DNA from 2 places in the Streptomyces sp. RK62 genome. Region 2 is predicted to be linked to the other one. Evidence: riboswitches for the same ligand, from Rfam matches in the RefSeq annotation. Region 2 holds a riboswitch; the other holds the start of a gene.

Region 1 (3,403 bases), on a different contig from region 2:
CCTTCATCCCGGCCATCACGGCGCTGGCGGCGTTCGTGCCGTGCGCGGAGGACGGGATCAGACAGACGGTGCGCTGCTCGTCGCCGTTGGCCCGGTGGTAGCCGCGTACGGCGAGCAGACCGGCCAGCTCGCCCTGCGAACCGGCGTTCGGCTGGAGCGAGACCTTGTCGTAGCCGGTGACCTCGGCGAGACGCTCCTCCAGCTCACGGATGAGCGTGAGGTAGCCCTCCGCCTGCTCGGCGGGCGCGAACGGGTGCAGCTGGCCGAACTCGGGCCAGGTGACCGGCTCCATCTCGGTGGTCGCATTGAGCTTCATCGTGCAGGAGCCCAGCGGGATCATGCCGCGGTCCAGCGCGTAGTCACGGTCGGCGAGCCGGCGCAGGTAGCGCAGCATCGCGGTCTCGGAGCGGTGCTGCTGGAAGACGGGGTGCGTCAGGTACTCGTCGCCGCGCAGCAGCGCGCCGGGCAGCGCCTCCCCGGCCGAGGCGTCCAGCGCGTCGATCCGGCCGTCGACGCCGAACGCCTTCCACACGGCGGAGACCTGGGCGCGGGTGGTCGTCTCGTCGCAGGCGACCGACACATGGTCGGCGTCGACGAGGCGCAGATTCACCCCGTGGTCCCGGGCGACGGCGACGACGTCGGCGGCCTTGCCGGGCACGCGGGCGGTCACCGTGTCGAAGAACGAGCCGTGCACGACCTCGACCCCGCCGGCCGACAGGCCCGCGGCCAGGATCGTGGCGTAGCGGTGGGTGCGGGCGGCGATGCCCTTCAGGCCGTCCGGCCCGTGGTAGACGGCGTACATGCCGGCCATCACGGCGAGCAGCACCTGGGCGGTACAGATGTTGCTGGTGGCCTTCTCACGGCGGATGTGCTGCTCACGGGTCTGCAGCGCCAGGCGGTACGCCTTGTTGCCGTCGGCGTCGACGGACACACCGACGAGGCGGCCGGGCAGGCTGCGCGCGAACTTCTCGCGGACCGCCATGTAACCGGCGTGCGGCCCGCCGAAGCCCATCGGAACACCGAACCGCTGCGTGGTGCCGACCGCGATGTCCGCACCCAGCTCGCCGGGCGACTTCAGCAGCGTGAGCGCCAGCAGATCGGCGGCGACGGTCACCAGGGCACCGAGCTCATGGGCCTGCTCGATGACGGGCGTGAGGTCCCGTACGGCACCGGAGGCACCCGGGTACTGCAGGAGCACACCGTTGATCTCGCGCTCGGCGATCTCGGCGGGGATGCCCTCGCTGAGGTCGGCGACCACGACCTCCACGCCGGTGGGCTCGGCGCGGGTCTGGATCACGGCGATGGTCTGCGGAAGGGCGTCCGCGTCGACCAGGAAGAGGCCCTTCTTGTTCTTGCCCATGCGCAGCGACAGGGCCATGGCCTCGGCGGCCGCGGTGCCCTCGTCGAGCAGGGAGGCGCCGGAGGTCGGCAGCCCGGTGAGGTCGGCAACCACCGTCTGGAAGTTCAGCAGGGCCTCGAGCCGGCCCTGGGAGATCTCCGGCTGGTACGGCGTGTACGCCGTGTACCAGGCCGGGTTCTCCATGACGTTGCGCAGGATGACCGGCGGGGTGAACGTCCCGTAGTAGCCGAGCCCGACCATCGAGTCCAAGACCTGGTTCCGGTCGGCGAGCGAGCGCAGCTCAGCCAGCACCTCGGCCTCGGTGCGGGCACCGGGCAGGTCGAGGGCGTCGGCGTTCTTGATCACGTCCGGGACCGCGGCGGCGGTCAGCTCGTCGAGCGAGCCGTACCCGACATGGGCGAGCATCTTGGCCCGCGCCTCGGAATCGGGACCGATGTGACGCTGCTCGAAGGGAATCCCTTGCTCGAGCTCGGAGAGCGGAATGCGATGGGCGGTCATTGCGGAGGCCTCCATGGTCTGACGCGACCTTCGAGGGGCACCACGGCGCGGGTGCCCGGACGGCCTCCCCCTCTGTCATCTCAACCTGAGAGCTTCACCGGGGCGCCCTGAGGGCCCCGGCTTTCACCGTCGGTGAGAGCGGGAGCCGTCGACACCCGCCCTGCTTTCCAGAGTGACCTCGTCCGTGCGGTACGTGTGCCTGAGAGATTCCGGGGAGGATTTGCTCCTTCGGCGCCTCCGGCGATCTCCGGAGGACTCTCCCGCACGGGGTCAGCAGCCGCTGCCAAGCCTACCAGCGGGGGCACCGCACGGACCTTCGAGTGGCCGCCGTCACGGATCTGCCTTTTCGTAGTGCTTACGGATGACTTGCGACCAAGTGGAGGGACCGTGCAGACCGACATCGATCCGCGCAACCTGATCGGCCGCAAGGCCTTCGACCGCAACGGCACCAAGATCGGCACCATCGACGAGGTGTACCTGGACGACGCGACCGGCGTACCGGAGTGGGCCGCGATACGCACCGGCCTCTTCTCCCGCGACGCCTTCGTCCCCCTGGAGCCCAGCGAACTGGTGGAGGGCGCCCTGCACGTCCCCTTCGAGCGGGCCCTGATCAAGGACGCCCCCGACTTCGGCGTGGGCCGCCACCTCTCCCCCGAGCAGGAACTCCAGCTCTACCACCACTACGGCCTCGACGTGGCCCCGCCGGGCCCCCCACCCCCCGACATCGACTTCGGCACCCTGGCCCCCTCGAACCCTCCAAACTCCCCCCGAACCCCCCACCCCCACACCTGACCCCCACCCTGCCGCTGCGGCGCGCGCCCCACGCAGCTGCGGGCAGTCGTGCCGCCAGGGCGGCACGGGTGGGCGCAGCGGCACCCGCCCTGCGCGACCCAGCACCCAGCGCCGCCCCAGCAGCAACGCCGGCGACCCCCGGCCCGCGCAGCGGCTGAGCGCAGCGGCACCCGTAGGCACAGCCCAGCCCCACGCCCTACCAGCAACGCCGGCGACCCCGGCCCACGCAGCTGCGGGCAGTCGTGCCGCTGGGGCGGCACGGGTGGGCGCAGCGGCACCCGCGGCGCGGCCCAGCACCCCGCGCCGCCCACTACCCCGGCGCCACAGGCGTCTCCGCCGCGACCAACGGCAACGGCTCCGCCACCTCCAACGCCGGGTCATCGACCCGAAACGTCCGCACCCGCCCCGGCCCCGACTCCGGCGTCTCGAACCGCACCGTCACCCGCCCGACCCCGCTCCCCTGCACCCACCCGTGCCCGTACTCGGCATGCCGCACATCGTGCCCCGCATGCCACCGCCGCTCAGTCGGCTGCGGCTGCGCCTGCGCCTCGCCCACCGCATCACCGTCCCGATCCCCCTCCACAGCGGCCCCAGAAGTACCGAGAGCCTCCTCAGCCACAGCACCACCCCCGCCGAGGTCGTCCGCCTCCGCGGCCACCTCCCCAGCCGCCTGAGCGAACAAGTCCTCCTGCGTGAAGTCGGCGAGCCCGCTCACCCCGACCCCCAGCAACCGCACACCCCCGGTCGTATCCA
Region 2 (3,403 bases):
GCCTGAATTCTCCTGTACACGCGTCAGTGCTGATGAAGGGGGACTGAGACGACTGGGACGGCGGACATGGCGGCGGGCGTGCGCGGTCGCACGCCGCCCTGCCAGTCTGTACGCGCGGCGCGGCTCGTGCCGCGCGCGGTTCCTACTTCTGCCGCTTGTAGAACGGCAGCGCCACGACCTCGTACGGCTCGTGGCTGCCGCGGATGTCCACGCCGACCCCGGGGGTGCCCGGCGCCGCGTGCGCGGCGTCGACGTAGGCCATGGCGATCGGCTTGCCCAGGGTGGGGGAGGGGGCGCCGGAGGTCACCTCGCCGATGACCTCGCCGTCGGCGACGACCGGGTACCCGGAGCGCGGCACGCGGCGGCCCTCGGCGATCAGGCCGACCAGGACGCGCGGCGGGTTGGTCTCGGCCTTGGCGGCGGCGGCCCGGAGCGCCTCGCGCCCGACGAAGTCGCCCTCCTTCTCGAACTTCACCACCCGGCCGAGGCCGGCGTCGAAGGGGGTGAGCGAGGTCGACAGCTCGTTGCCGTACAGCGGCATGCCCGCCTCCAGGCGGAGCGTGTCACGGCAGGACAGGCCACAGGGGACCAGGCCGACGCCCTGGCCGGCCTCGGTCAGCGCCTGCCACAGCTCCACGGCGTGCTCCGGCTTCACGAACAGCTCGAAGCCGTCCTCGCCGGTGTAGCCCGTGCGGGCGATCAGGGCGGGCACGCCGGCGACCGTGCCGGGCAGGCCGGCGTAGTACTTCAGGCCGTCCAGATCGGCGTCGGTGAGCGACTTCAGGATGCCGGGGGACTCGGGGCCCTGGACGGCGATCAGCGCGTACGCGTCACGGTCGTCGCGGACCTCGGCGTCGAAGCCGGCCACCCGCTCGGTCAGCGCGTCGAGCACGACCTGGGCGTTGGAGGCGTTGGCGACGACCATGTACTCGGTCTCGTCGAGCCGGTAGACGATCAGGTCGTCCAGGATGCCGCCGTCGGCCCGGCAGATCATGGTGTAGCGGGCGCGGCCCACCCCGACGGAGGCGATGTTGCCCACCAGGGCGTGGTTCAGGAAGGCGGCCGCCTGGGCGCCGGTGACCGTGATCTCGCCCATGTGCGAGAGGTCGAACAGGCCGGCGCGGGTGCGCACCGCGTTGTGCTCGTCGCGCTCGGAGCCGTAGCGCAGCGGCATGTCCCAGCCGGCGAAGTCGGTCATGGTGGCGCCCAGCGAGCGGTGCAGGGCGTCCAGGGCGGTACGGCGCGGTTCGGAACTGCTCATCGGTCGGTCGTCTCCCAAGGCATGACGGGCGGTCGTTCCTCCCCATCTGTCATCGGAACCTGAGAGGTTCGTCATGACCGCGCGTGGGCATGACTTGCACCTTGGGTGGGACCACCGGCGACGGCGGCCCGCTTTTCAGATGTGCCTCGCCCGCGCGGTAACGGGGCCTGAGAGATTCAAGGGAGGGACTTGCTCCTTCGGCGCCCCGGCGGCGTACAGCCGGGGACTCTCCCGCGCGGATTCAAACGGCCGGTATGCAGTTGGCGCCGCCATCATCGCATGCCCGGCCCCGTCTGCCCCAGGCCACATCTGTAACCGGCCTGTGGCAGTAAGCGAACGAAAACAGAGAGGATCCTCCATTACCTTCTCTTTACGCTCGGTGGGGATGGGGAAGCCTGTATGCGGAGGAGGACGATGACGGTGAAGCGCACCACGGCGTACGCCACCACGTCGGGCATCGCCCTGCCCGGGCAGCCGGGAGCCCCGGTCGTCGAGGCCCGGACGCGTCCGGCGCCGGTGGTGCGGGACCTGCGCGAGCGGTCCGGTCGCGGCCCGCACGCCCTGCTGTTCGGCCCCCGCGACCTCGTCGTGATCACCGGCCTGCCCGGCAGCGGCAAGTCCACCCTGATGCGGCGGACCGTCCGCGGCCCGCGCGTCGACTCCCAGGACACCCGGGACCGCTGGGACGCCCGGATGCCCGGTTTCCTGCCCTACGCCCTCTACCGTCCCCTGGTCCGTCTCTCCCACTACGCCGGGCTGCGCCGCGCCGTCCGCCGCGGCGGCGGGGTCGTCGTGCACGACTGCGGCACCCAGGCGTGGGTGCGCGGCTGGCTCGCCCGGGCCGCCCGGCGCCGCGGCGGCGTCCTGCACCTGCTGGTGCTCGACGTCGACCCGGACACCGCGCTGGAGGGGCAGCGCGAGCGCGGCCGGGGCGTCTCCCGGTACGCCTTCCTGCGCCACCGGCGCGCCGCCGCCCGGCTGCTGCGCGCCGTCGACAGCGGCGAGCTGCCCCGGGGCTGCGGCTCCGCGGTGCTGCTCGACCGGGACGCGGCCGGCACCTTGCGCCGGATCGGGTTCACGGGCTGACCCGGGCCCGGCCGGTCGGGGCCGGGTCCCGGTAGCCTTTCGACCCTCAGACGTGATTCACAGCAGGCGGTCACAGACAGATGGACTTCGCAGCGGATCTCCCCGCGGACTTCCCGGCAGGCTCTCCCCTCCACCCGCACGGCGGCTGGCCCGGCAACGAACTGGAGGAGGTGCTCTCGGCCTCCCTCGGCCGGCCGTCGGCGGGCGGGCGGATCGTGGAGGTGCTGGGCCGCAGCTTCGTCTGGGTGCCGCTGCCCAACGGCGGCGGCCCGGACAGCGGTCCGCTCGACCTGCCCGGCATGGAGATCGACGGCCAGGGCTATGTCCCGGTCTTCTCCTCAGAGGAGCAGTTCCGGCAGGTCGTCGGCTCCCACATGGCGTACACCGTCGCCCCGGCCGTGGAGTTCGCCCGCGGGCTGCCGCCGCACGTGGGCATCGCGGTCAACCCGGGCGGAGTGGTCGGCGTGCCGCTGCCCCCGGCCGCGGTGGCCGAGGTGTGCCGGGCGGGCCGCACCCCGCTGGACGGCTTCGCCTCCGGAGGCCGCGTCAAGCTCTCCGAGCCCGACTGGCAGGACGACCCGGTCGACTTTTTGTCCGCGGCGTCCGCCGAGTTCGCCGCGATCGGCGTCGTCGCCACCGCCCGCCGCTGTCTCGGCGCGATCGAGGACGGCGAGCCGGTGCTGTTCGTCGGCGTCGAACTGACGCAGTGGGAGGGCGACTTGCGGGCCGCCCCGATGGACGCCCTGGGCCGCGCCCTCGGCCGCGTCCCGGTGCGCTGGCCGGTCAACCTGGTCCTCCTCGACGTGGCCCAGGACCCGGTCATCGACTGGATGCGCGCCAAGGTCCGCCCGTTCTACACACGCGAGCCCTGAGATCCTGCACGCGTGGTCCGCGAGATCTTCGACGAGCGGTCCGGCGCCCCGCGACGCCGGACCGATCCGGACGACAGGCCCTAAGCTGGGCTCAGAGCCATGTCGGGCTCAATGCCATGTTTTCCCGAAGGGGCGGTAAAAGGTGAGCGCGAGCGGCACAACCTCGACCGGGCAGGTCGAGCAC

The links. A riboswitch is a leader RNA that binds a small molecule or an ion and turns the genes downstream of it on or off. The one in region 2 is predicted to bind glycine.
Region 1: another riboswitch for glycine. It lies ahead of gcvP (aminomethyl-transferring glycine dehydrogenase); the one in region 2 lies ahead of gcvT (glycine cleavage system aminomethyltransferase GcvT).

The regions. Positions count from the first base shown of each region.
Region 1 is NZ_JAGPYD010000021.1:9,901-13,303, reverse strand. It holds gene gcvP (aminomethyl-transferring glycine dehydrogenase) at 1-1,858, opposite strand, end outside; glycine riboswitch at 2,036-2,131, opposite strand; gene KBY32_RS31635 (PRC-barrel domain-containing protein) at 2,246-2,650, shown strand; gene KBY32_RS31630 (DNA polymerase IV) at 2,961-3,403, opposite strand, start outside.
Region 2 is NZ_JAGPYD010000002.1:354,549-357,951, forward strand. It holds gene gcvT (glycine cleavage system aminomethyltransferase GcvT) at 143-1,261, opposite strand; glycine riboswitch at 1,407-1,505, opposite strand; gene KBY32_RS05350 (AAA family ATPase) at 1,676-2,347, shown strand; gene KBY32_RS05355 (enhanced serine sensitivity protein SseB) at 2,428-3,219, shown strand; gene KBY32_RS05360 (enhanced serine sensitivity protein SseB C-terminal domain-containing protein) at 3,362-3,403, shown strand, end outside.